DNA from 3 places in the Kitasatospora sp. NPDC085879 genome. Region 1 is predicted to be linked to each of the others. Evidence: riboswitches for the same ligand, from Rfam matches in the RefSeq annotation. Region 1 holds a riboswitch; each other region holds the start of a gene.
The links. A riboswitch is a leader RNA that binds a small molecule or an ion and turns the genes downstream of it on or off. The one in region 1 is predicted to bind thiamine pyrophosphate.

Region 1 (9,163 bases):
CCTTGTGGTCACAGGCTCCGCAAAGGGTTGCCGCGAGCCGGAAACTTCTTCCGGTCACCTCGTGGTGAGGTGGACGTTGATCAGCGTCCAGGGTGACGTCGGCGCCCTCGGCGTCGACGTTCCACACGCGCGTGGCCCAGAAGGGTCGGCGTCCTCACAAGCGGCCCAAGAACACGGCTGAGCAGGCATATCGGATGCGGTGGCGCTGAAGAGCACGGCCGCACACGTCGGCTGAACGGCTCCTGCCGACGCGCCACCGGCGCGGACCAGGCCGTCCAGCCATGCCCGGCGGCGGGTGAGCACGGACGGTTGGCGGTTCACTCGTCGTCCGCTTCTCCGCGCAGATACGCCTGATGTCACGCGCGACCGGCGCCGCACCACCCGAGTGCAGCGCGCCCTTGCCCCGAGACCCGGGCCGGGCGGAGCTCGAAGAGATTCGCCGGCTCTTCGACGGCCAGCTCGTCCACTGTGATGCCCTCGGCTGTGGCCTGCTCACGCAGACAGACCTCAACGCCGTCCGGCACCTGAATGGACATGCGGACACCGCGCGCCTGCGCAGGAGGGCCGGAGCTCGGCGGAGACAATCCGGCCGCCCGGTAGGCCTGTACAGCGAAGCGCCGTCCCGGAAAGCGAAAGTCGCTCGGGACGGCGCTCGTCTGTAGGTCAGTCAGCCAGCGGCAGGTAGACCCGGTTACCCTGGGCCGCGAACTCCTCCGACTTGGCCTTCATGCCCTCGACGGCCTCCGCGTCGTACTCGGGCTCGGGCGCACCGTCGCCGTACTTCTCTGTGATGGTTCGACTGATCTTCATCGAGCAGAACTTCGGGCCGCACATGGAGCAGAAGTGCGCGGTCTTGGCCGGTTCGGCGGGCAGCGTCTCGTCGTGGAAGTCGCGGGCGGTCTCCGGGTCGAGGGCCAGGTTGAACTGGTCCTCCCAGCGGAACTCGAAGCGCGCGTCGGAGAGTGCGTCGTCCCAGGCCTGGGCGCCGGGGTGGCCCTTGGCGAGGTCGGCGGCGTGGGCGGCGATCTTGTAGGTGATGACGCCGGTCTTGACGTCGTCCCGGTTGGGCAGGCCCAGGTGCTCCTTGGGCGTGACGTAGCAGAGCATGGCGGTGCCCCACCAGGCGATCATGGCGGCGCCGATGCCCGAGGTGATGTGGTCGTAGCCGGGTGCGACGTCGGTGGTGAGCGGGCCCAGGGTGTAGAACGGCGCCTCGTCGCAGATCTCCTTCTGGAGATCCATGTTCTCCTTGATCTTGTGCATCGGGACGTGGCCCGGGCCCTCGATCATCACCTGGACGTTGCGCTCGCGGGCGATCCGGCCGAGCTCGCCGAGCGTCTGCAGTTCGGCGAACTGGGCCTCGTCGTTGGCGTCGGCGATGGAGCCGGGCCGCAGGCCGTCGCCGAGCGAGAAGGTGACGTCGTACGTCGCCAGGATGTCGCAGAGCTCTTCGAAGTTGGTGTAGAGGAAGTTCTCCTTGTGGTGCGCCAGGCACCAGGCGGCCATGATCGAGCCGCCACGGGAGACGATGCCGGTCTTGCGGCGGGCGGTCAGCGGCACGTAGCGCAGCAGTACGCCGGCGTGCACGGTCATGTAGTCGACGCCCTGCTCGCACTGCTCGACGATGGTGTCGCGGTAGACGTCCCAGCTGAGGTCCTCGGCCCTGCCGTCGACCTTCTCCAGGGCCTGGTAGAGCGGCACGGTGCCGATCGGCACGGGGGAGTTGCGCAGGATCCACTCGCGGGTGGTGTGGATGTTGCGGCCGGTCGAGAGGTCCATGACGGTGTCGGCGCCCCAGCGGGTCGCCCAGGTCATCTTCTCGACCTCCTCCTCGATCGAGGAGGTGACGGCGGAGTTGCCGATGTTGGCGTTGATCTTCACCAGGAAGTTGGTGCCGATGATCGCCGGCTCGACCTCCGGGTGGTTCACGTTGACCGGGATGACGGCCCGGCCGCGGGCGACCTCGTCACGGACGAACTCCGGCGCCAGGCCCTCGCGGAGGGCGACGAACTCCATCTCGGGGGTGATCACGCCCTGCTTGGCGTAGGCGAGCTGGGTGACGGCGGCGCCGTCGCGGCCGCGCAGCGGGCGGCGCGGGCGGCCGGGGAAGACGGCGTCGAGGTTGCGCAGGTTCCCGCCGCGCGGCGAGGTGTGCTTGATGCCGTCGTCCTCGGGGCGGGCCTCGCGGCCGTCGTACTCCTCGACGTCGCCGCGCTGGCGGATCCAGGCGTCGCGCAGGGCGGGCAGGCCGCGCCGCACGTCCGGTTCGTAGGAGGAGTCGGTGTACGGGCCGGAGGTGTCGTACAGCGGGACGGTGCGGCCGTTGGTGAGGAGGACCTCGCGGTACGGGACGCGGAGGTCGGGGCGGCTGCCCTCGCGGTGGGCCTTGCGCCAGGCCGGGGTGGGGTAGCCGGTGGACGCGCTGCTGACGCCCCGGCCGGAGGCAGACTGCGGCTGTGCTTCAAAGGTGGTCATCAGACCCTCTACTCCCTACGCCGGCATTACCCGGTCAGGTTCCTGCGGTCGGCGCAGCGGTCGGTCCGTGTACCGCGGACCTTTCAGCGCCCTCTCAGCCCGGTGCTCCGAGCTCCCGTTGGTCGCAGGCGGATGCCTGCAACAAGACGTCAACACCGTAGCGGCCACATCGGGGCAGGTCCAGACGGGTTCCGGCCAGTGGACGGGCGCGGCAGACTGGCGGGCATGGTGGGCAACACAGGGCGGGTGACCGGCCGGACGGGGCCGGGGCTGGTGGGCGAGGTGATGGTGTTCGTCCCCGAACGGCGGGGGACGGAGGCCTTCCTGGCGTACCCGGCGGTGCCGGGCGAGGAGCTGGCGGTGGGCACTCCGGTGGTGGTCGTGGAGTACCAGCCGCCGCGCACGGTGTACGTGGCGGCGGTCCTTTGACGCAATCTTGACGCGTTCCTGGGCGAATTGTGGGCGCCGGGCCCTTCCGTGGCGATCTCGGCAGGCGCAGAATCTCCTGCTGCCGCCGGCTTCCGCGCCTTCCTGCACATCAGAGCGCAGCCACGGGACGCCGGCGTGCGCCGAAGGGGGAATCAGCCGATGCTCATCGGCATCGCGGGGGCCGTCGTGGCCTCCATCGTCGTCCTTGTCGTGCTCTTCAGGCTCATGTGGCGGGTCGCCGAGCCGAACGAGGCACTGATCATCTCCGGTTCCCGGCACCGCTCGGAGGGTGTCGCGGACGGACTCGGATTCCGGATCGTCACCGGGCGCGGCACGTTGGTGCTGCCCGGTGTGCAGGTGGTGCGCCGGCTCTCGCTGGACCTCAACGAGGCCGAGCTGGACGTCGAGTGTGTGACGTCGCAGGGCATCCCGGTGCACGTCAAGGGTGTGGTGATCTTCAAGGTGGGCGACGATCCGGTGTCGATCGCCAATGCCGCGCGCCGCTTCCTCGACCAGCAGAAGATGATGGGCCACCGGGTCCACAACGTCTTCGCCGGCCATCTGCGGTCCATCGTCGGCGGGTTGACGGTCGAGGACATGATCCGCGACCGCGAGCGGATGACCGGGGAGACCCGGGCGGCGTCCGGCAGCGAGATGGAGAAGCTGGGCCTGATCATCGACTCGCTGCAGATCCAGGAGATCCTCGACCCGACCGGCTACATCAAGAACCTCGCCGCCCCGCACGCCGCCGCTGTGCAGCGGGACGCCCGGATCGCCGCCGCCGAGGCGGACCGCCGGGCCACCGAGGCCGAGCAGGAGGCGTTCGCCCGCAAGTCCGAGGCCACTCGCAACTCCGGTATCCAGCAGGCCGGTTACCAGGCCGAGCTGGAGACGGCGCAGGCCCGGGCGCTGCAGGCAGGTCCGCTGGCGCAGGCCGCGGCCCGGCAGGAGGTCGTCGTCCAGGAGACCAAGGTCGCCGAGTTGGAGGCGCACCGCAAGGAGCAGCAGCTGCAGGCGGACGTCCGCAAGCCGGCCGACGCCCGGGCGTACGAGACCCGGACGAAGGCGCAGGCCGACCGTGACGCCCGGATCTCGGCGGCGGAGGCGCTGGCCCGGGAGACCGAGCTGAAGGCCGCGGCCGAGGCGAACCGGGTGAAGATCGCCGCCACCGCGGAGGCGGAGGCCACCAAGGCCCGCGGTCTGGCTTCGGCCGAGGCCACCCGGGCGACCGGCCAGGCCGAGGCGGCGGCCGCGGAGGCGAAGGGCCTGGCGACGGCCGAGGCGGCCCGGGCCCTCGGTCTGGCCGAGGCGGAGGCGATCAAGGCGCGGGCGGCGGCCCTGGCGGAGAACCAGGAGGCGGTCGTCGCCCAGCAGTTGGCGGAGAACTGGCCGGAGATCGTCCGGGCCGGTGCGGAGGCCTTCGGCAATGTGGAGCACATGGTGCTGCTGAACGGCGCCGAGGGCATGGGCGAGATGATGGCCAAGGCGCTGACCATGGGCGGGACGGGGCTGGGCCTGGCCCGGCAGTTGCTCTCCGCGATGGGCCAGCAGCAGCGTCCGGCCGAGCCGGTGGCCGCCGCCGAGCGTGCGGTGAGCCGGGCGATCCCCGTCCAGGAGGGCGCGGAGTCCTGAGCACGGCGGCAGCCCGCCCGGCCGCGGTGTGCGGCGGGGCGGGCTGCTGCGCGGGCGGAGCCGGTCAGGGCCGGTCAGGTCGGTAGGCCTCGGCGAGGGCGGTGAAGACGGCCTTCGGCCGGCGGGTGCCGTTCTCCAGGGCCACCACCCCGTAGGAGCCGAGGTCGAGGTCGTGGGCCGGGTCCTCGGGGCGGTGCGGGGCGCGGTAGCCGGCCCAGGTGAACCAGAAGGCGGCGTCCACGCCCTCCTCCTCGAACACCGGCAGCAGCTCCCGCAGGTGGCGGGCCTGTTCCTGCTTGTCGCGGACGAGCCCGGGGCGCACCGCGGGCGGTTCCACGGAGCGGTCGATGACGTCCCAGCCGAGGCCGCCGCGGTCGGCGGCGCCGGCGTAGGTGCAGCAGCCGAACTCGGTGACGGCGACGGGCTTGCCGTGGGCGAAGTGGGCGCGCAGCTCGTCCCGGTAGCGGGCGGCGTTGTGGGCGTCCCGGTAGGCGTCGACGGCGACCAGGTCGAAGGGTGTCCAGTCGATCCGCTCCCAGACGCCGGAGGCGTAGGTGATCCGGCCGCCGAACTCGGCGCGGCAGGCGGCGGCGGTGTCGGCGAGGAAGGCGTTGAGCCGGGCGAGCACGGCGGGCATGGTCTGCCAGGTCTCGGGGCGGAAGAGGGCGGCCATCCGGTCGCCGAGGCCGGCGCCGGGCAGCAGGCCGTCGGCGAAGAGGGTGAGTTCGCAGCCGAGCACCAGGACGACCTCGGCGCCGGCCGCCCGGAGCTGCTCGGCGCGGCGGGCGCTGTCCAGCAGGACGGGCCGCATGGCCTGCTCGTCCAGGCCGCAGGGAAAGGGCGCGAACCAGATCTCCAGGCCGTGCTCGGCGGCGTACTCGGCGGCGAGGGCGATCCGCTGCGGGTCGTCGCCGGTGATCCGGACGGCCGTGCAGTGCAGTTCCTCGGCGATGGTGCGCAGTTCGGCGCGGGCCTCGGCCGGGTCGAAGTGCGGCCGGGAGGACCCTCCCGCGGGGGTGAAGCCGGTGTCGTAGTTGATGCCCTTGGCGCGCATGGCGGTCGTTCCCCCGGGTGTGCGGTGCGGCGGTCGGTGGTCGGTGCGGCCGGGGTCACTCGGCGTCGGCGACGACCTGGTGGGCGATCCGCTCGGCGAAGACGTTGCCGGCGAGGATGCCGACGCCGATCGCGGCGACCAGGAAGACGGTGCCGAGCCAGGCCATGGTCTCGACCGGCACGGTGTAGGCGCCGACGACCCGGGCGATGCACTCGGCGACCAGGGCGGTGCCCCAGACGAGCGAGAAGTTGCGCTCCTGGCGGCGGAAGGCGGCCGAGCCGTCGGCCAGCCGGTCCCAGGCGGCGGCCCGGGCGGCGATGCCCTTGACGATGAAGGGCTTGAGGCCGGCGGTCATCAGCGGGCGGCGGCCGAAGGCCGAGACGATGATCGAGATGCCGATGACGCTGCTGATCGCGCCGTCCTTGGCGAGCATCAGCCGCGGGTCGCCGCTGAGGGCGGAGAGCGCGATGCCGGCGGTGTTGACCACCAGCATGAGCAGGGCGAGCGCGTTGAGGGTGCGCTCGCGGAGCAGTCCGACGGCGGTCCGGACGGCCGGGACGGCGCTGGAGAGGGCCAGCGAGGCGACCAGGCCGAGGCCGAGCGCGCTGTGGGCGGCGAAGTAGACGCCGAGCGGGACGGCGACGTCGACCGCGAGCGGCTTCAGCGCGTCGAGCTTCGTCGCGGCGGCCTCGCTCCGGCCGTTCCGGCCGGTCTGCCCGCTCTGCCCGGTCTGCTCGTCGATCGCCGCGGTGGTGGTGATGGTGGCCATGGTGTCCGCTCCCCTGTCGGTGGTGCCCGGTCTTCCCGATGCATCGAGAATCCCGCGGACGGGGGTTCGCCCGGCAGTGTCGGCCGCACCGGGATCCGCATGACGGATGTCACGGCCGGATCCCAGCAGGGAGGTTGGGGGTGATCGCCGGTCAGGCCTGAGTACGGGTACTCAGGCCGCGGGTGCCCGGGCACCGGGAGCATGGCGGGCATGGACCTTCGATTTCCGAGCGTGGGCATCACCGCGGTGGGCGCCGGCCTGCCGGCCCGGGTGCTGACGTCGCAACAGCTCCAGGACGAGGTGGTGGCCGGCAGCGGACTCCGGCTCCCCGACCGGATGTTCGAGAAGGCCACCGGCATCGTCACCCGGCGGTTCGCCGCCGACGACGAGTACGCCTCCACCCTGGCCCTGGCCGCCGCCCGGAACGCCCTCGACCGTGCCGGCCACCACCCGCTCGACATCGACCTGTTGGTGTACGCCTCCGCCACCCGGGACGTCTGCGAGCCCGCCACCGCCCACCTGGTGCAGGCCGAACTCGGATCCCGCGCACACGCCTTCGACGTCTCCAACGCCTGCAACAGCTTCCTCAACGGCATCGACGTGGCCCGCGCGATGATCCTCGCCGGGCGGGCCCGCCGCGCCCTGGTGGTCACCGGCGAGACGCCGAGCCGGGCGATGCGCCGCGACCCGTCCGGCCTCGCCGACTTCCGGGACGGCTTCGCCGGCTACACGTTCGGCGACGCCGGCGCGGCCGTGGTCGTCGAACCGGTCGAGCGCGGCGGCATCCTGGACGTGGAGACGGAGACCGCCTCCGAGCACTGGGCGGTCGGCGGCATACCCGGCGGCGGCTCGCGACACCCGCGCGGTGACGAGTACAGCTACTTCCGCGGCGGGGGCAAGGAGTTGCGCGGGGTCTTCGAGAAGATCGGCGGCGACATCCTGACCCGGGTGGCGGCCCGAACCGGCCTCGGCTGGGACGCCTACGCCCGGGTACTGGTCCACCAGGTGACCGTGCCCTACCTGGAGCGCTTCGTGGAACTGACCGGGGTGCCGGCCGAGAAGCTGGTGCTGACCGTGCCCGAGCTCGGCAATGTCGCCAGCGCCACCCTCGGCGTCCAACTCGACCGGATCCACGGCGGACTGGCCTCCGGCGACAAGGTGCTGATGGTCGGGCTCGGCGGCGGCGTCAGCCTGATGACGATGGTCTGGGAGGTGCCGTGACCGCGCTCTGGGTGGTCGTCCCCTCTTACCGCGAGGAGGCCAGGATCGGCGGCACCCTGCGCGCCCTGGCCGCGCAGCGGGACACCGACTTCACGCTGCTGGTGGTGGACAACGCCTCCGACGACCGGACGGTCGCGGTGGTCGAGGAGTTCGCCGCCGGGGCGCCGTTCCCGGTGCACGTCCTGGTGGAGCCGGAGAAGGGCGTCGGCTGCGCCGTCGACACCGGGTTCCGGCACGCCATCGCGCAGGGTGCCGAGCTGCTCGCCCGCACCGACGCCGACTGCCTGCCCGAACCCGGCTGGACGGCCGCCGCCCGCGCCGGGATGCTCGCCTCCCGCGGACTGGTCTGCGGCCACATCACCGCCCGCCGCGACGAGCACGGCCCGGTCGGCCGCCGGGTCTTCCGCGCCCTGGTGGTGACCGGCGCCTTCTTCGGCCGGATCCGCCCCGCACACCACCGCCGGCACGGCTACCTGGTGCCGTACCGGATGCACGCCGGCAACAACATGGCGGTCACCGCGGCGCTGTACGAGGCGGTCGGCGGCATGCCGCGCCGGCCCTCGCCCACCGACCGCACCTTCATCAACCGGGTCCGCCGGCACACCGGCGCGATCGTGCAGCGCCGCGACATGGTGGTGCAGAACTCCACCCGCCGGATCCGCGCCTACGGCGTCCTCGGCACCGCCCGCTGGTACCTGGAGCGGGGCAGCGGCGGCCGTTCCGTCGACCCTCGATGAAGGAGCCGGACGTGCTCGACCACCTCACCCGGGTACTGCGCGAGGGCGCCGACCGCCCGGCCGTCCTCGGCTGCACCCGCAGCGGCGCCGTCCGGGTGCGGGCCCGCTGCGGCGAGATCGCCGACCTCGCCGACCGGTACACCGCCGCGCTGCACCACGGCCACGGGCTGGCCGCCGGGGACACCCTCGGCGTCGCCGTCCGCCCGGGCCCGCGCGCCCTCGCGCTGATGCTCGCCGCCCACCGGCTCGGCCTGCGCGCCGCCGTCCTCGACCCCACCGCCGGCCCGGACGTACTGCTCGCCCGCCTCGAACTGGCCCGCCCGGCCCTGGTCGTCGCCGACGCCGCCGCGCAGGCCGTGGCCGGCTGGGCCCGCGGCCTCGCCCGCCGCGCCTCGCTGGAACTGCCCAGGCTCGACGCCCTCGGACCGGTCGCGACCGTCGGCCCGCGGCGCCCCGGCTGCGCGCCCGCCCTGCGCACCCCCGGCGGCCGCCCGCCCGCGCCGTACGACGGGGACGGCGACGCGGTGATCGTCTTCACCTCCGGCACCACCTCGGCCCCGCGCGCCGTGGTGCACACCCGGGCCTCGGTCGCCGCCGGGATGCGCGCCGTCACCTCACTCGTCCGCCCGCAGGCCGGGCAGGCCGTGCTCGGCGGCACCTTCTTCGTCCTGGTGCCCTCGCTGGCGGCCGGTGCCACCGTCGCCCTGCCCGCCCGCTCGCCCAAGGTGCTCGGCCGGCAGGTCCGCCGCCTCGCGCCCGCCGAGACCTATCTGACACCGCCCCAGCTGCGCGGCCTCGACCACCTCACCGGCCGGGTCTGGACGGGCTCCGCGCCCGCCTCCGCCG
Region 2 (9,163 bases), on a different contig from region 1:
TGGCCGGACCACGAGGCACTGCGCAAGACCCTTGCGGACCTCGCCTCGTATCCGCCGCTCGTCTTCGCCGGCGAGTGCGACCAGCTGCGCGCCCGGCTCGGTGCCGTCGCGCGTGGAGAGGCCTTCCTGCTGCAGGGCGGTGACTGCGCCGAGGCCTTCGACGGCGTGTCCGCCGAGCAGATCCGCAACAAGCTGAAGACGCTGCTGCAGATGGCGGCCGTACTGACGTACGCCGCGTCCGTGCCGGTCGTCAAGGTCGGGCGGATCGCCGGCCAGTACTCCAAGCCGCGCTCGAAGTCGACCGAGACCCGGGACGGCGTCACCCTGCCGGTCTACCGCGGCGACTCGGTGAACGGCTTCGAGTTCACCCCCGAGTCCCGGATCCCGGACCCGGAGCGCCTGAAGCGGATGTACAACGCCTCCGCCGCGACGCTCAACCTGGTGCGTGCCTTCACCACTGGCGGTTACGCGGACCTGCGCCAGGTGCACGCCTGGAACCAGGACTTCGTGCGCAACTCGCCGTCCGGCCAGCGCTACGAGCAGCTCGCCCGCGAGATCGACAACGCGCTCGCCTTCATGAACGCCTGCGGGGTCGCCCCGGAGGAGTTCAGGACGGTGGAGTTCTACTCCTCGCACGAGGCGCTGATCCTGGACTACGAGACGGCGCTGACCCGCACCGACTCGCGCACCGGCGACCTGTACGACGTGTCCGGCCACATGGTCTGGATCGGCGAGCGGACCCGCCAGCTCGACCACGCGCACATCGAGTTCGCGTCGAAGATCCGCAACCCGATCGGTGTGAAGCTCGGCCCGACCACCACGGTCGACGAGGCGCTCACCCTGATCGACCGGCTCGACCCGGACCGCGAGCCGGGCCGGCTGACCTTCATCACCCGGATGGGTGCGGGCAAGATCCGTGAGCACCTGCCCGCGCTGGTCGAGAAGGTCACCGCCTCCGGCGCCCAGCCGGTGTGGATCTGCGACCCGATGCACGGCAACACCTTCGAGGCGTCCAGCGGCCACAAGACCCGCCGCTTCGACGACGTCCTCGACGAGGTCAAGGGCTTCTTCGAGGTGCACCGCGCGCTCGGCACCCACCCGGGCGGCATCCACGTCGAGCTGACCGGTGACGACGTCACCGAGTGCGTGGGCGGCGGCGACGAGGTCCTCGTCGACGACCTGCACCAGCGCTACGAGACGGCCTGCGACCCCCGGCTGAACCGCAGCCAGTCGCTCGACCTGGCCTTCCTGGTCGCGGAGATGTACCGCAGCCAGTGAGTCCGGCGGCCGTGATGATCGCAATGTGACAAAGGCCCCTCCGCTTTCCGGGTCATCCGGAGCGGAGGGGCTTCGCTTTGCCGGTACGCTGGGTAAGGTAAGGCTTAGCGAGGTAAGGCGAGCCTTGCCGATCAAGGAGCACCGAGCCCGGGAGAGCCGCCGATGTACGTGTGCATGTGCCATGCGGTCACCGAGGCCCAGGTCAAGAAGGAGATCGACGGCGGCGCCGTCACTCCGCGCCAGATAGCCAAGGGCTGCAAGGCCGGCACCGACTGCGGCTCCTGCGTCCGCCGGATCCAGGCGCTGCTCGGGGAGCACGGTGCCCGCCCGTGCCCGACGGCCAGGCTGGCCGCCAGGTTGGGGCTGGCCGAACCCGCGGCTGAGACCGCGCCCGAGCGCGGTCTCGAAGCCGCCTAGTCCGTACCGATCAGCTCTCCGGCTGCTCGACGAGCTGCGCCAGGTAGAGCGGCTCGCCGAGCTTCTCCAGCAGTTCGAGCTGGGTGTCCAGGTAGTCGATGTGGTGTTCCTCGTCGGCGAGGATGGACTCGAAGATGTTGGCCGAGGTGACGTCGTTCTTGGCCCGCATGACGACGATGCCGCGGCGCAGCCGGTCGATCGCCTCGACCTCGACCTGCCGGTCGGCCTCGAACATCTCCTTGACCGTCTGGCCGATCCGGACGTGGAACAGTCGCTGGTAGTTGGGCAGGCCGTCCAGGAAGAGGATCCGGTCGGTGAGCGTCTCCGCGTGCTTCATCTCGTCGAAGGACTCGTGCCGGGTGTAGGCGGCGAGCTTCGTCCAGCCGAAGTTCTCCTGCATCTTGGCGTGCAGGAAGTACTGGTTGATGGCGGTGAGCTCGGCGGTGAGCTGCTCGTTGAGGAACTCGATGACCTCGGGGTCGCCCTGCATGACGTGCCTTCCTGATTGCCGTCCGTCGTTTGTCCGCATCGTGGCACTGGACGCCGTCCGTTTCCAGTAAGTTCACACTTACCCGGATCTATGGCTATTGTCCGATTTGCCGATGTGCGAGTTCGGTGGAGGGGGCGTGCGCGAGGGGCGCGCAACGCGCATCGCCCGCCGTCTGCGACCATGGAGACATGGGTCAGCACCAACCGGAACCACCGCAGCCGTCCGACCCGCGACTGCCTCCCGGCCAGCGCGTGCAGCGCGGCTGGCCGGTGCTGCACTACGGACCGGTACCCCGCTTCAAGCCGCAGAGCTGGGACTTCCAGGTGTTCGGGGCGACCGCCTCGGCCGAGAAGCACAGCTGGGACTTCGAGGCGTTCCACGCCCTGCCGCGGGTGACCGTCCGCGGCGACCTGCACTGCGTCACCAGGTTCTCCATGCTCGGCAACGAGTGGGGCGGCGTCGCCGCCAAGACCGTCCTCGACCTGGTGCCGCCGGCCCCCGGCGTCACCCACGTGATGGTCTGGGCCGAGTACGGCTACAGCGCCAACCTGCGGCTCGCCGACTTCACCGACCCGCAGACCGTCTTCGCCACCCACCGCAACGGCGAGCCGCTCACCGTCGAGCACGGCTTCCCCGTCCGCCTGGTGGTGCCGCACCTGTACGCCTGGAAGGGCCCCAAGTGGGTGCGCGCGGTCGAGTACATGCGGGCCGACCGCCGCGGCTTCTGGGAGGAGCGCGGCTACCACAACCTCGCCGACCCGTGGGCCGAGCAGCGCTACTCCTACCAGGAGAACCCCGGCGACGGCCCGCTCGGCTAGGCCCCGCCGGAACGGCAGGCCCCGCTAGAACAGCCCGAAGTTGATCACCACGGTGCTGCCCTGCGGGCGCGGGGTGCCCGCCTTCGGGGTCTGGCCGGACACCTTGCCGGTGCCGAAGAGGTTCAGGCCGGTGCTCTGCACGGTGAACCCGGCGTCCGTGAGCGCCTTCGTGGCGTCGTCCTTGCTCAGGCCGACCACGTCGGGCACCGGCTGCATGCCCTTGCTGACCACCAGCGAGACCGGCGTGTTCGGGCTGACCGAGGTGCCGGCGTCCGGCTCGACGCTGATCACCGACCCCTTGGGCACGGTGTCGTCGAACTCCTCGCTGGTCGTCCCCGGGGTCAGCCGGGCGTCGGTCAGGGCCTTGCGCGCCTCGTCCACCGGCAGCCCCTCCACGGACGGCACCGGCACCCGGTCCGGGCCCTTGGAGAGCACCACCTTCACCGGGTCGCTCTTGCGGGCGCGCGCCCCCACCCCGGGATCGGTGGACAGCACCTGCCCGGCCTTGACGGTCTCGCTGAACTGCTGGCTGAACGCGCCGCGCAGCCCCGCCTTGTCCAGCGTCGTCACCGCCTGCGCCTCGGTCTGCCCGAGCACGCTCGGCACCGTCGCGTACAGCCCGTCGGAGAGCAGGTACGTCGCGCCGCCGACCAGCACCAGCAGCACCGCGACGACCGCGCCCCAGATCAGCGGGGCACGGGAGCGCGGCGGCCGCGGCGGGCGCCCCGGCCGGGTCGGCGCCGTCTCGTCGTACGGCCGCGGCTGGGTCAGCAGCTCGGCGGGCACGTCCAGCACGCTGGTGCGCTCCACCGGGCGGTCCACCACCGCGGTGACCTCGCCGGTCGGGTACTGCGGGGTCGGCCGGGTCGAGGCCGGCGGCTCCGCGTCCAGCTGCGCCGGGGTGAGGGTGCGGCGGGCCCGCTGCAGCGCGGCCAGCAGCTCCACCGCGTCCCACGGGCGGGCCTCCGGGTCGCGGGCGGTCGCCGCGGCCACTATGGCGTCCAGTTGGCGGCCCACCCCCGGCGCGGACGCCGAGGGCGGCGGGACGTCCTCGTTCAGGTGCCGGTAGATCACCTGCATGGCGTTCTCGCCGGTGTGCGGCTTGGCGCCGGTGAGCATCTCGTACAGCAGGATGCCGGCCGCGTACACGTCGACCCGCTGGTCGGTCGGGCCGTCCTGGCGGATCTGCTCCGGGGCCAGGTACGACACCGTGCCGAGCACCGTGCCGGTCGAGGTGGTGCTGGTGACCGCCTCGCCCGCGCCCTCCGTGCCGGTCAGCAGCCGGACCAGGCCGAAGTCGGCGACCTTGACCATGCCGTTGTCGGTGATCAGCACGTTCTCCGGCTTGACGTCCCGGTGCACCAGGCCGGCCCGGTGCGCGGCGCCGAGCGCCGCCAGCACCGGCTCCAGGATGTCCAGCGCGGCCCGCGCCGACAGCGCCCCGCGGTCGCGCAGCAGGTCGCGCAGGGTCCGCCCGGGCACGTACTCCATGGCCAGGAACACCGCCCGGCCGTCCGCCCCCTGGTCGAAGACGTTCACCACGTTCGGGTGGGAGAGCCGGGCGACCGCCTTGGCCTCGCGGATGAACCGGCCGGTGAACTCGTTGCCGCCGTCCGCGGCCAGCGCCGGGTGCATCACCTTCAGCGCGACCACCCGGTCCAGCCGGGTGTCCGTCCCGCGGTACACGGTGGCCATGCCCCCGACGGCGATGCGCCGATCCACCCGGTACCGGCCGTCGAGCAGGGCACCGATCAGGGGGTCGTCGAGCGTCATGTCCACCCGAGGAGTGTAGGGCGCAGGGGTGACCGCGGGCCCCGGACGCACCGCCCGGGGCCCGGTTGTGCCGATGTTGAGACATGCCGTCCGCGAACGGCCGGCCGGTGGGTCAGAACGCCGGGTGTTCGCGGGTGTCCAGGTCCGCGCGCCCGGCCATCTGCGAGGACGCCTCGGCGTGGAACCGGCGCGGGATCCGCCCCGCCCGGTACGCCAGCCGGCCGGCCTCGGTGGCCCGCCGCATCGCGTCCGCCATCAGCACCGGGTCCTGGGCCCGCGTCACCGCCGAGGCGAGCATCACCGCCGAGCAGCCCAGCTCCATCGCCAGCGCCACGTCGGACGCCGTGCCGGCGCCCGCGTCCAGCACCACCGGCACGCCCGCACTCTCCACGATCAGCTGGAAGTTGTGCGGGTTGCGGATGCCCAGGCCGGAGCCGATCGGCGAGCCCAGCGGCATGATCGCCGCGCAGCCGACGTCCTCCAGCTTCCGCGCCAGCACCGGGTCGTCATTGGTGTAGGGCAGCACCGTGAAACCGTCGTCGACCAGCGTCTCCGCGGCCTCCAGCAGCTCGATCGGGTCGGGCAGCAGGGTCCGCTCGTCCGCGATGACCTCCAGCTTCACCCAGTCGGTGCCGAGCGCCTCCCGGGCCAGACGGGCCGTCAGCACCGCCTCGCCGGCGGTGAAGCAGCCCGCCGTGTTGGGCAGCACCCGGATCCCGTTGCGGGTCAGCACGTCCAGCACCGAGCCCTGGGTCGCCGCGTTGACCCGGCGCATCGCCACCGTGGTCAGCTCGGTGCCGGACACCCGCAGCGCCTGCTCCAGCACGTCCAGGCTGGGGGCGCCGCCGGTGCCCATGATCAGACGTGAGGTGAACGTCGAGTCCGCGATCGTGAACAGGTCGTCGGCCATCGGTCAGCCTCCCTGGACGGCGGTGAGGATCTCCACCCGGTCGCCCGCGCCGAGCACCGTGGCCGGCCAGGAACCGCGCGGCACCACGGCCTCGTTGAGCGCCGCCGCCACCCCGGTGTTCGCGGCGGACACCTCCGCCACCACCTCGGCCAGCGTGGTGCCCGCGGGCAGCTCCCGCGGCTCGCCGTTGACGGTCAGGGGGACGGCCGCCGGTTCGGTGTTCAGCATGCGAGGGCCTTCGACTGGAAACGGTCGGGGGAGAAGCGTTCGGGGGAGAACGGAGCGGCGAGCTCCGGGACACGCCCGGTCGCCAGGTACTCGCCGACCAGGTCGGCGGTCACCGGCGTCAGCAGCACCCCGTTGCGGTAGTGGCCGGTCGCGGCGACCAGCCCGGGCAGTGCGGTCGGGCCGATCAGCGGCGCGTTGTCGGGCGAGCCCGGACGCAGCCCGGCACCGGTCTCCACCAGCGGAAGCTCCGTCAGCCCCGGCACCAACTCGTGCGCGTCGCGGAGCAGTTCGTAGACCCCACCGGCGGTCACCGTGGTGTCGAAGCCCTGCTCCTCGCTGGTCGCGCCGATCACCAGCTCGCCGTCCGCCCGCGGCACCAGGTAGATGTGCTGCCCGCGCACCACCGCCCGCACGTTGCGCGACAGGAACGGCCGGTACGCCGGCGGCACCTGCAGCCTCAGCACCTGGCCCTTCACCGGCCTGACCGGCGGCAGCACACCCTCCGGCAGGCCAGGCAGCAGGTGGCTGCGGCAGCCCGCCGCCAGCACCACCCTGTCGCCCGCGAGCTCCTCGCCGCCGTCGGTGCGCACCCCGGCAGCCCGGCCGTCCTCGACCAGCAGCTCGGCCGCGCTCGCCCGGTGCAGCACCACCCCGGCCCGCTCGCAGGCCGCGACCAGCGCCCGCGCGAGGCGCCGGCCGTCCACCTGGTGGTCCCCGGTGACCAGCAGACCGCCGCGGACGCCGGGCGCCAGCATCGGCTCCAGCCGGCGGCACTCCCGCCCGGTCAGCCACTGCGAGTCCAGACCCAGCCGGCCCTGGAAGGCGTGCAGCTCGCGCAGCTCCTCGCGGTCGTCCGCGTCCAGTGCCACCGCCAGCGTCCCCGTCCGCCGGTACCCGGTGTCCAGCCCGGTCGCCTCCGTCAGCTCCGCCGCGAACGCCTGGTACCGCTCGTTCGACGCCATGCCCAGGCGCAGCAGCGGCTCCTCGCCGTACTGCAGCTCCGTCACCGGCGCCAGCATGCCCGCGGCCACCTGCGCCGCACCGCCGCCGGGCACAGGATCGACCAGGGCCACGGCCAGCCCGCGCTGCGCCGCCCGCCAGGCGACGCCGAGCCCGATGATGCCGCCGCCGACCACCAGCACGTCTGAATGGGACCGTGCCACGTCGCTGATTCTCCCTTCGCCGGCATGACCCGGATCAGGTTCGGACGGTCGCGGGCCGCTCCAGCCCGCCTCTCAGCCCGGTGCACCGGGCTCCCGTGTGGTGTGCACCCACCATAACGCCGGGTGTCGCCCACCCCGAAAGGGCGTACACGGGCTGGACATCCCGGCCGATAGGGTGGCCGCCGTGGCAGAGCTGAACCGCACCGAAAGCGTCCTCGTCGCCGGCACCGGCATGGCCGGCGCCCAGTGCGCCCTCGCACTGCGGCAGGGCGGCTTCCGGGGGCGGCTCGCGCTCGTCGGCGACGAGCCGCACCGCCCCTACGACCGGCCGCCGCTCTCCAAGGACGTCCTGCTCGGCAAGACCGACAGCACCGCCTTCGACATCGACTGGGAACAGCTCGGCGTCGACCTGCTGCTCGGCCGTCGCGCCACCGGCCTCGAACCCGGCGTCCTGCACACCGACGCCGGCCCGCTCACCCACGACGCCCTGGTGATCGCCACCGGCGCCGAGGCGGTCACCCTGCCCGGCGCCGCCGACGCCCGCCTGCTGCGCACCCTCGACGACGCCCTCGCGCTGCGCGCCGACCTCACTCCCGGCACCCGGCTCGCCCTGGTCGGGGCCGGCTGGATCGGCGCGGAGACCGCCACCGTCGCCCGGCAGCTCGGCTGCCACGTCACCGTCGTCGAGTCCGGGCCCGCCCCGCTGCCCGGCGCACTGCCCGCCGAACTCGGCGCGCTGATGGCCCGCTGGTACGCCGACGCCGGGGTCGACCTGCGCTGCGGCACCGGCGTCGCCGCCGTCGAACCCGAAGGCCTGCTGCTCACCGACGGCGAACGGATCGCCGCCGACCACGTCGTCGTCGGCATCGGCGCCCGCCCGGCCACCGGCTGGCTGGCCGGCTCCGGTGTCGCCCTCGACACGGCGGGCGCCGTCCTCGTCGACGAGCGGCTGCGCACCGCCGCCCCCGGTGTGTGGGCGGCCGGCGACTGCGTCTCCTATCCCTCGCGACGCGCCGGCACCCGGCTCGCCGTCCAGCACTGGGACCACGCCCTGCAGTCCGGCGCGGCCGCGGCCGCCTCGCTGCTCGGCTCGGACACCCCCTACGACCCCGTGCCGTACTTCTGGTCCGAGCAGTTCGGACGGATGGTCCAGTACGCCGGCCGGCACGCCGACGCCGACGACCTGCTCTGGCGCGGCAGCCCGGACGAGGCGTCCTGGTCGGTGCTGTGGCTGCGCGGGGGCGCCCCGGTCGCGCTGCTCGCCGTCGACCGGCCGCGGGACCTCAACCAGGCCAAGCGGCTCATCGAACGCGGCACCGTGCTCGACCCCGTCCTGGCCGCCGACCCGGCCGTCCAGCTGAAGGCCGCGGCCGCCTGACCGCGGAGGGCGACACCGGGCGGCCGTCCGGTCACGATCCGTCATCGGTCCCGGGCCGGCGGGGTGGGCTGCGTGCGCTGGGGGCCCGGCAGGTGGCAGTCTGGTGCCGTGAGTGAGATCGATCCCAAGATTGACGCCCTGGTCCCGGCCTGGATGTACCTGCCCGACATCTCCGAACTGTGGGGGGTGCAGGTCACCGAGGTCCGCAACATGGTGAAGGCCAACACCCTGCTGGCCGTCCGCCGCGGCGAGAACAAGTCGCTGCAGGTGCCGGCCGCCTTCATCACGCCCGATGGCACGGTCAAGCACCTGATCGGCCTGCTGACCGTCCTGCGGGACTCCGGCTTCAGCGACGAGGAAATCCTCGAGTGGCTCTTCACCGAGGACCCGTCGCTGCCCGGCAGCCCCATCCAGGCCCTGCACGAGAACCGCGCCACCGAGGTCAAGCGCCGCGCCCAGGCGATGGCGCTCTGATGGCCGACCCGCGGGAGCAACTGGCCGACGCAAGGCTCTACCTCTGCACCGACGCCCGCCGCGAGCAGGGCGACCTCGCCGAGTTCCTCGACGCGGTGCTGGCGAACGGCGTCGACATCGTCCAGCTGCGGGACAAGGGCCTGGAGGCCCGCCAGGAGCTGGAGTACCTGGAGGTCTTCGCGGACGCGGCCCGCCGGCACGGCAAGCTCTTCGCCGTCAACGACCGGGCGGACG
Region 3 (9,163 bases), on a different contig from region 1:
CCCGCCCCGGGGAGCTCGGGACTCGCCGCGCGCCCTGCCCGGATTTCAGAGCGCCTTGCCCGGATTTCAGAGCGCCTTGCCCGGGTTTCAGAGCGCCTTGCCCGGGTTGAGGATGCCGAGCGGGTCGAAGACCGTCTTGATCTGCCGCTGGAGCTCCAGTCCGACCGGGCCGAGCTCGCGGGCGAGCCACTCGCGCTTGAGCAGACCGACCCCGTGCTCGCCGGTGACCGTGCCGCCGAGGTCCAGGCCCAGCGCCATGATCTCGTCGAAGGAGGCCCGCGCCCTGGCGGTCTCGTCGGGATCGGCGGAGTCGAAGATCACCACCGGGTGGGTGTTGCCGTCGCCGGCATGGCTGACCACACCGATGGTCAGCCGGTGGCGCTCGGCGATCGCGGCCACGCCGTCCAGCATCTCGCCGAGCCGGGACCTCGGCACCGCCACGTCGTCGATCATCGTGGTGCCGAGCCGTTCCATCGCGGGCAGTGAGAGCCGGCGGGCCTCCAGCAGCATGTCCGACTCGGCCTGGTCCTCGGCGGGGACGACCTCGCTCGCCCCCGCCTCCCGGCAGAGCCGCGCGACCTCTGCCAGCTCGGCCTCCTTGGCCGGGCCGTCGAAGGCGACCAGCAGCAGCGCCCGGGTGGACTCCGGCAGCCCCATCCGCGCCATCGCGTTGACAGCGCGCACGGTGGTGGAGTCCATCAGCTCCATCAGCGAGGGGACGTGCCCCTGCGCCATCACCGCGCAGACCGCGGCGCTCGCCGTCTCGGTGCTGGGGAACTCCGCGGCCAGGGCCAGCTGCGGGGCCGGGGTCGGCCGCAGCGCGACCACCGCCCGCACCACCACGGCGAGGGTGCCCTCGGAGCCGACCAGCAGCCGGGTCAGGTCGTAGCCGGCGACGCCCTTGGCCGTCCGCCGGCCGGTGCTCAGCAGCCGCCCGTCCGCCAGCACCACGTCGAGCCCGAGCACGTACTCGCTGGTGACGCCGTACTTCACGCAGCACAGACCGCCCGCGCCGGTGCCGATGTTGCCGCCGATCGTGCAGGACTCCCAGCTGGACGGGTCCGGCGGGTAGGCCAGGCCGTGCGCGGCGGCGGCCCGGGAGAGCTCGGCGTTGACCACCCCGGGCTCGACGACGGCGAGCCGGTTCACCGGGTCGATCTCCAGGATCCGGTTCATCTTCACCATCGACAGCACGATGCAGCCGTCCACGGCGTTCGCCCCGCCGGAGAGACCGGTGCGGGCGCCCTGCGGCACCACCGGCACCCGGAGCTCGGTCGCCGTCCGCAGCACGTGCTGCACCTGCTCGACGGTCTCCGGGAAGACAACCACGGCCGGCGAACCGGCCTCGCAGAACCCGGCCATGTCGTGGGCGTACGAGGCGACCACGTCCGGGTCGACGGCGACCGCCGTCTCCGGGAGCCCCGACACCAGCCGGTCGACCAGATCACCCACGGCAGCCTCCGCCTCTCGCGCATCCGTCCGATCTGCACTCTGCCCCCGTCGGGCGGGCGCGGCAAGGACGGTGCGCGAACACCGATCGGCACCCCTGACGGGCGGTCAGGGGTGCCGATCGGACGGGCGGTGCGGCCGCCGGGGTCAGTCGTGGTGCGGGCGGTCCAGCAGGACCACCTCGAACTCCTCCAGGCTGCGGACGGTGACACCGGCCGCCGGGGCGTTCTTGGCCCGCAGGGCCGCCTGCGGGCCGCGCGAGGCCTCCAGCGCGGCACGGTCGCGGAAGATCGTGCCGACCGAGGCGCGGCCCGCCGCGCGGTTCACCAGCAGGGTGCCGGAGACGAAGCCGTCGATCTGTCCCATCCCGGGCAGCAGGGTCTCGCGGAACCGCTCGACCAGGGCGTCGATCCGGGCCGGGTCGATGTCGGCACGCACCACCCGGAAGCCGGCGCCGGGCGAGGCCGGGGCGGGCGGGGTGAAGACGGCGGCCTCCCAGACGTCGGTGGTGACGGTGCCCGCGAACGGTGACAGCAGGGCGGCGCGGCGGGCCCGCAGCGCCTCGTCGCTGTCCCGCTGGGCCTGCTCGCTCTCCCACCACGAGCCCATCGCGATCTTCCCGAGCGCCCGGTCGGCGAACAGCCCGTAACCGCGGTAGCCGGGCTGACCGGTGAGCAGCCCGATGGCCTCGGCGCGCAGCGCGTCGAGCGCCTCGTCGATCAGGGCGGGGTCACCGGTGGTGTAGAGGGTGCGGACGTACATGGCTGCGGTTTCCTGTCGTCGGCCCGGCACCCTGGACGGCGCCGGGGTACGGGCACGGCACACGTCCATCGGACGGCGCCGGCCCGCACCCGGCAAGGCGGGCGACCCGTCCGGGGCATGCCTGCCTCCCGGGCTCGCCCGTTCCATGGCGCCCCGTCAGGCCCGCCGGGCCCGCCCAACGCCGAGGGCGGGCACCGACCGAAGTCGGTACCCGCCCTGAGCTGGTACTTCTTCCTCACACGCGGAGGGTGTGGGATTTGAACCCACGGTGACGCAAGGCCACGACAGTTTTCAAGACTGTTCCCTTAGGCCGCTCGGGCAACCCTCCTGGCGGAGGTCAGCCTAACGGGTCGGAGCGGGTTCGGTGCACTCCGTTTCCGGCCCAGAGTGTCCTCGGCCGGGGTCAGTTGTCGCCCTTGCGCTCGCCGAGGACGACGGTGGTCTTGGCGGCCTTGCCGTCGCGGGTGTACTCGACCTCGACCTTCTCGCCGGGCTTGTGCGTCCAGATCTCGGAGACCAGGGTCGGGCCGCTGTCGATCGGGATGCCGCCGAGCTTGGTGATGACGTCGCCCGCCTTGAGGCCGGCCTGGTCGGCGGGGCCGCCGGGGGTGACGGCCGGGGTGCCCTGGACGGCGGTGGTCTGGATCTGGGCGCCGTCGCCCTTGTAGTCGTCGTTGCGGAGCACGCCGAGGATGGCGTACACCGGCTGGCCGTCCTTGATCAGCGTCTCGGCGACCCACTTGGCCTGGTTGATCGGGATCGCGAAGCCGAGGCCGATGGAGCCGGCCCGGCCGTTGCCGCTGGTGTTGGACTGGATGGCGGAGTTGATGCCGATCACCGCGCCGGAGGCGTTGAGCAGCGGGCCGCCGGAGTTGCCCGGGTTGATCGAGGCGTCCGTCTGCAGGGCGTTCATGTACGACGCCTGCTGGCCGGTCTCGTCGCCGGAGGCGACCGGGCGGTCCTTGGCGCTGATGATGCCGGTGGTGACGGTGCCCTCGAGGCCGTACGGGGCGCCGATGGCGATGGTGGCGTCGCCGACCGCGACCTTGTCGGAGTCGCCGAGCGGCAGCGGGTTGAGCTTGTCCTTCGGCGGGTTGTCGAGCTTGATCACCGCGACGTCGTAGCCCTGGGCGCGGCCGACCACGGAGGCGTTGTAGGACGAGCCGTCGGAGAACTTGACGGTGAGCTTGCCGCCGGACGCCGCCGGGGCGACCACGTGGTTGTTGGTGAGGATGTGGCCCTCGGTGTCGAAGACGAAGCCGGTGCCGGTGCCGGACTCCTGCGAGCCCTGCGCCTTGATGGTGACGGTGCTGGGCAGCGCCTTGGCGGCGATGCCGGCGACCGAGTCCGGGGCGCGGTCGGTGACCTTGCGGCTGTCGCTGACGCTGACGGTGGTGCTGGTGCGAGTGGCGCCGCCGGAGCTGTCGTCGCCGGTGACCGCGGCGCCGATGGCACCGCCGGCCACGCCCGCGACCAGCGCGACCGCGGCGATCAGCGCGATCATGCCGCCGCGCTTGCGGCGCGGGGCCGGGCCGCCGGCCGACGGGTACGGGTACGGGTAGCCGGGGCCGCCGGGCTCGCCCGGGTTGCCGCCGCCGGGGCCGCCGGTCGGGTGGCCCCAGCCGCCGACCGGGTGGCCGGCGCCGAAGGGGTGGTGCACCTCGCCGGGGGGCGTGGGCCCGGCCGGCGGCGGGGCCGCGGGAGTGCCGTACGGGTCGGTGCCCGCGGCGGCCGGTGCCGCGTAGGGGTTGGCGTGCCCGGGCTGGGCCGGGGTGGCCGCGACCACCGGCGGCGGCGCGTCGATGTACGTGGGCACCGCCGGGGCTGCCGGCGGGGGCGCGTCGATGTACGTGGGCGCGGCCGGCGCGGCGGGCGGCGGCGCGTCGCCGTACGACGGCGCGGCCGGGGCCGGCTCGCTCAGCTTGGAGAGAGCGAGCGTGGGCGCGGACTCGACGACCGGCGGCGGCCCGTCGGCCGCCGCGGTGTCAGGAGCCGGACCCACCGTACGGGGCTCGCCGGAGGGCAGCTGCTGCTCCTCCTGCGGCCCGGTGGACCCACTCGCGTGCTCGTTGCTCACGGACGACCTCCATAGCTGACAGATCCTTGGCCCATAGTGTTTCGCATGGCTGATTCGGTTGCCGTAAGGAGCCTCCTGAAGAACATCTAAGAATCCTTAGGCGTCCCTGACAGGATGCGCCCGACCTGCGCCGGAGCGGGTGTGCGCGGCCGCGGCACGCGGCCGGCGGCCCGCGGTCCCGCGATGCGGAACGCGGGCGTCCGGGCCTTGGCGTCCGGCGCGAGGCCCGTTAGCCTGTCGTCCTCATCTGAACACGCGGGAGCTTGGACCTTCCAGGCTGAGAGTGCGCCGATCGACCGGCCGGGCGGAGCCCGGGCCCGGACGAGGGGGCGCTGACCGCCTGAACCTGTCCGGGTAATGCCGGCGTAGGGAGTTCCGGCCATGACGGCTGTTTCGCCTGCCCCTGTTCCCGATGTCGAGGCCGGCCGGCGCGTCGAGGCGCCGCTCGTCCTGGACACCGCCCCGCCGCGGACGCTCGACCTCCGCGCCCAGTTCGCGCTCTGGGCCAACCTCGGGGTCAGCCTGATCGGCTTCCAGAGCGCCGCCACCGTGCTCGGCGCCCCCGGCCACGAGCTGTCCTTCGCGGCCGCGGTCACCGCGATCGTCACCGGCACCGTGATCGGCACGGCGATGCTGGGCGTGGCCGCCCTGATCGGCGCCCGCACCGGTGCCCCGGCGATGGCGGTGCTGCGCGGGCTGTTCGGTACCCGCCTCTCCTACCTGCCGACGGCGCTGAACATCCTGCAGTGCATCGGCTGGGGCGTCTTCGAGCTGATCGTGATCGCGGGCGGCGCCCAGACGGTGGCCGGCACCCAGGGCTGGCGCTGGCTGTTCGTGCTGGTGGCCGGCGTGCTGACCACGGTGCTCACCATCTGGCCGCTCGGCTCGATCGCGGTGCTGCGCAAGTACGTGGCGATCGCGGTCGGCGTGGCGATGGTGTACTTCACCGTCCAGCTGGCCCGGCAGGGCTTCCCGGACCCGGGTGCGGGCAACTGGGACGGCTTCCTGTCGGCGACCGACGCGATCATCGCGGTGTCGATCTCCTTCGTGCCGCTGGCCGCGGACTACACCCGGCACGCGCGCACCCCGGGCTCGGCCTACTGGGGCACCTTCGGTGGCTACTCGCTGGCGCAGGTCTGGTGCTACGTGCTCGGCCTGATCGCGCTGCTGCAGTCGGGCGGCGACAGCTCGAAGATCTTCTCCTCGTTCACCGGTGTCGCGGCCGGCTGGGCCTTCCTGCTGGTGCTGGTGATCCGGGAGACCGACCAGTCCTTCGCCAACGTCTACTCGACCGCGATGTCGGTGCACAACCTGCTGCCCAAGGTGGACCGGCGGCTGCTCACCGGCGGTATCGGCGCGCTGGTGACGCTGCTGGCGCTGCGCGTCCAGGAGGGCGAGTTCAACGACACGTACGCGAGTTTCCTCTACCTGATCGGCGCGGTCTTCGTGCCGCTGCTGGCGGTGCTCGCGGTGGACTACTTCTTCGGTGCCGGGCGGAACGGCTGGAACACCGGGCAGGACGCGCCCGCCCGCTGGCTGATGCTGCTGCCGTGGGCGCTGGGCTTCGCCACCTACCAGTTCCTGGCGCCGACCGCGGTCGCCGGCTGGTGGACGGACTTCTGGCAGGGCCTGCAGTCGGCGGTGGGCTTCACCCCGCAGCCGTGGACCTCGGCCTCGCTGTTCGGCTTCCTGGTGCCCGCGCTGGCGACCTGGGCGCTGACCCCGCTGACGGCCCGCCGGCCGGCCCGCGCCGAGGACTGAGCGGACGGGCCCGCGAGGGCACGACGGCCTCCGTCCGGTGCCGCCGACCGCCGGACGGAGGTGTTCACCACGGGTTTCCCGTGCCGAATCCGATCGGACATCTACGCACTCGTAGGGTGTTGATGTGGACACTCAGAAGATCCGCCGCACCGCTCCGGCGGACTCCGGCCTCCCGGCGCCCGAGCGCTCGGCCGTCCGGGTCATCGCGCACCGCGGCTCCTCCGCGGCCCTGCCCGAGCACACCCTGGAGGCGTACGCCCGGGCGATCGAGGAGGGCGCGGACGGGCTGGAGTGCGACGTCCGGCTGACCGCCGACGGCCGGCTGGTGTGCGTGCACGACCGCACCGTCCGGCGCACCTCGGACGGCCGGGGCGCGGTGTCCGCGATGACGCTGGCGCAGCTCTCCGAGCTGGACTTCGGCTCCTGGCACTCGCCGGACACCCCGCGGCCGAGCGGCATCCTCACCCTGGCCGGCCTGCTCGAACTGGTCGCCGGGGCGGGCCGCCGGGTGGAGCTGGCCATCGAGACCAAGCACCCGACCCGGTACGCGGGCCGGACCGAGGCGGAGCTGGTGCGGCTGCTGGACCACTACGGGCTGCTGCCGCGCACTCCGGAGGAGTCCACCGTCCGGATCATGAGCTTCTCCGAGCTGTCGCTGCACCGGGTCCGCCGGGCGGTGCCCGCAGTGCCGACGGTGTACCTGCTGGAGCGCAGGCTGCCGGTGCTCGGCAGGACCAGGGCGCTGCCCGGCGGTGCCGGCATCGCGGGGCCCGGCATCGAGCTGGTGCGGCGCGACCCGGGCCTGGTGACGGCGCTGCGGCGGGCCGGGCACCGGGTGCACGTCTGGACGGTCGACGAGCCGGAGGACGTCGAGCTCTGCCTGGAGCTGGGCGTGGAGGCGCTGATCACCAACCGGCCGCGCGAGGTGCTGGCGCAGCTCGGCCGGTGAGCTCGTGAGCCTGTGACCCCGGTGGGCGGATGTGCACGGAGCGCACGGCGGGGCGCGGAACTACTGACGGATGCTCAGAGAACGCTCAATTCTTCGGACTTTCACAACAGACCGTAAGCGGTTTATCGGTGGTTGAATACCGTGAGTCGCGGGCCCTGGAAATGTCGGCCCACGATCGCCGAACGGTCGTTTCCGACGCATTCCCTGGGGGCATCCATCCCTCGGCAGATGCTGAAGGAGGTCCCGGGGGTGGCGTTGATGGTGGCGCGTGCTGTGCCCGAAAAGACAGGGCCGACTTCGTCGACCATGGCGGTGCCGCACGGTCCGGCCGGCGTCGGAGCGGCACGTCGGAGGATGCGCCGGGAGCTCGGTGCGCGGGCGGTACCGGAACCGGTCGTCGACGACGCGGTGCTGATCCTCTCCGAACTGCTCAGCAATTCCTGTCGGTATGCGCGTCCGTTGGGAAAGCTCGCGGAACTGGTCGAGCGGACGACCTCCGACATGGTGGACGCGGTGCTCGTCCGGTCGGTGACGGCGGCCCGGCACGGCGGCGCGGAGGTGGCGGAGGAATCCGCGGATCCGGGCGGCATCCTGGTGCGCTGGTGGACACACGCGGACGGGCTGGTGGTCGAGGTCACCGACGGCGGAGCGCCGACCAGGCCGCTGCCTGCCAGCCCCTCGCTGACCGCGCGCGGCGGGCGCGGGCTGAGCATCGTCGGCAAGCTGGCCGGAGCCTGGGGGGTACGCGACGCGCCGGGCGAGGTGACGGTCTGGGCCGCCCTGCCGGTGCGACCGGAGCGGCGCGACGACCCGGCGGCCTAGGCGCGCGGGGCGGAGCGGGCGCCGGGCGCCGGTGTGCCGGGTGCGTCCGCGCCGGGCCGGGGCGGGAACCTCAGTAGGCTGCGGGTGCACTGTCGCCGTTCCCGGGAGCCGCACCATGGCCAAGAAGGCCGCAAAGTCCTCGTCGCAGCCCAGCACCGCCACCGCCACCGGCGAGATCCCGGTCGTCGGTGCGCGCGAGAAGTGCCCGTGCGGTTCCGGCCGCCGGTACAAGGCCTGCCACGGCCGGGAGGCCGCGCACGCCGTGCAGGAGCTGGTGCACCGCCCGTTCGAGGGGCTCGCGGGCGAGGCCGACTGGGTCGCGCTGCGCGAGCTGGTGCCCGCCGCGACCGCTCCGCTGGCGCTGGCCGCGGGGGTGACGGAGGGCGCCGTCGGTGAGGTGCCGTCGGTGACGCTGGCGACGGTGCTGCCGCTGGCCTGGCCGGCGCTGCGCCGGGCGGACGGCTCGATCCTGCTGGGCCTGCAGACCCAGTCGAGCTCGGGCGACCTGAGCCGCGACCTGGCCGACGCGCTGGAGCTGGCGCTCGCCACCGAGCCGGGCACCCCGGTGCCGTCCCGCCGGACGGTGCCGGGCGGCCGCCGCCTGCAGGACCTGCTGGACACCTCGGCGGGCTTCGCCCCCACCGTGCACACCGGCTTCGAGTTCTGGCTGGACGACGCCGAGTCCGCGACCGGCGAGGTCGCCGCCTCGCTGGAGCGCGCCAACGCCTCGGTGATCCCGACCGAGAAGGTCGCCGGCGTGGACGCCGCCTACTGGTGCGGCACCCCGGACAAGAACCACCTGCGCTGGGTCATGACGGTGCCGGAGGAGAAGCTGCTGGACGCGCTGGCGCGGCTGTCCGCGGCCGGCCTCAGCTCGCTGGGCGAGGACACCAAGCTCGTCGGCTCGTTCCGGGCGCACGGCCTGACCGTGCCGGTGTGGGACCTGCCGCTGGAGTTCTCGGCGAAGGACTGCGAGCAGCCCGCGGCCGAGTTCGCGGAGCGGCTGGCCGGCGCGCTGGCCGAGACCGCGCCGCTGACCGCGGAGGAGCGCCGGGCCCGGGCCAACCTGGTGAGCCGTCAGATCACCCTGAACTGAACGGAAATGTGACTCCGGTCACATTTCTCCGGGCGGGACGAAAATGCCAGGTCGGCCATGGGCGGACAAATTGGCGCCCCGCCGGATCTTTGTTACTGTTTAAACAGTCCGGTCGCTGGTGCATCCCCCGTCGCCAGCGACCGGATTTTCCATTCCCGGCGGCGCCCCGCGCCGCCGATGCGCCACCGTCGTGCGCCGGGCTCAGTAGGCCAGTCGGCTGCCGTCCGGTTCGGCCGCACTCGCCGCG

Region 2: it holds a riboswitch for thiamine pyrophosphate, as region 1 does, so the genes downstream of both, thiO (glycine oxidase ThiO) here and thiC (phosphomethylpyrimidine synthase ThiC) in region 1, are expected to answer to the same signal.
Region 3: it holds a riboswitch for thiamine pyrophosphate, as region 1 does, so the genes downstream of both, AB0P35_RS39375 (cytosine permease) here and thiC (phosphomethylpyrimidine synthase ThiC) in region 1, are expected to answer to the same signal.

Annotation. Positions count from the first base shown of each region.
Region 1 is NZ_JBFBJZ010000017.1:3,243-12,405, forward strand. It holds gene AB0P35_RS15370 (hypothetical protein) at 357-536, opposite strand; gene thiC (phosphomethylpyrimidine synthase ThiC) at 664-2,475, opposite strand; TPP riboswitch at 2,471-2,602, opposite strand; gene AB0P35_RS15380 (hypothetical protein) at 2,701-2,904, shown strand; gene AB0P35_RS15385 (flotillin family protein) at 3,064-4,536, shown strand; gene AB0P35_RS15390 (hypothetical protein) at 4,601-5,590, opposite strand; gene AB0P35_RS15395 (VC0807 family protein) at 5,646-6,359, opposite strand; gene AB0P35_RS15400 (ketoacyl-ACP synthase III) at 6,570-7,580, shown strand; gene AB0P35_RS15405 (glycosyltransferase family A protein) at 7,577-8,317, shown strand; gene AB0P35_RS15410 (class I adenylate-forming enzyme family protein) at 8,329-9,163, shown strand, end outside.
Region 2 is NZ_JBFBJZ010000003.1:241,363-250,525, forward strand. It holds gene AB0P35_RS04325 (class II 3-deoxy-7-phosphoheptulonate synthase) at 1-1,278, shown strand, start outside; gene AB0P35_RS04330 ((2Fe-2S)-binding protein) at 1,441-1,695, shown strand; gene bfr (bacterioferritin) at 1,706-2,185, opposite strand; gene AB0P35_RS04340 (sulfite oxidase-like oxidoreductase) at 2,374-3,003, shown strand; gene pknB (Stk1 family PASTA domain-containing Ser/Thr kinase) at 3,028-4,776, opposite strand; gene AB0P35_RS04350 (thiazole synthase) at 4,889-5,686, opposite strand; gene thiS (sulfur carrier protein ThiS) at 5,690-5,914, opposite strand; gene thiO (glycine oxidase ThiO) at 5,908-7,077, opposite strand; TPP riboswitch at 7,072-7,184, opposite strand; gene AB0P35_RS04365 (FAD-dependent oxidoreductase) at 7,253-8,455, shown strand; gene AB0P35_RS04370 (Rv2175c family DNA-binding protein) at 8,564-8,929, shown strand; gene thiE (thiamine phosphate synthase) at 8,929-9,163, shown strand, end outside.
Region 3 is NZ_JBFBJZ010000115.1:469-9,631, forward strand. It holds gene AB0P35_RS39355 (FAD-linked oxidase C-terminal domain-containing protein) at 88-1,452, opposite strand; gene AB0P35_RS39360 (hypothetical protein) at 1,597-2,211, opposite strand; tRNA gene AB0P35_RS39365 (tRNA-Ser) at 2,454-2,539, opposite strand; gene AB0P35_RS39370 (trypsin-like peptidase domain-containing protein) at 2,615-4,288, opposite strand; TPP riboswitch at 4,534-4,675, shown strand; gene AB0P35_RS39375 (cytosine permease) at 4,670-6,049, shown strand; gene AB0P35_RS39380 (glycerophosphodiester phosphodiesterase family protein) at 6,252-6,998, shown strand; gene AB0P35_RS39385 (ATP-binding protein) at 7,227-7,820, shown strand; gene AB0P35_RS39390 (DUF5926 family protein) at 7,936-8,916, shown strand; gene AB0P35_RS39395 (bifunctional DNA primase/polymerase) at 9,118-9,163, opposite strand, start outside.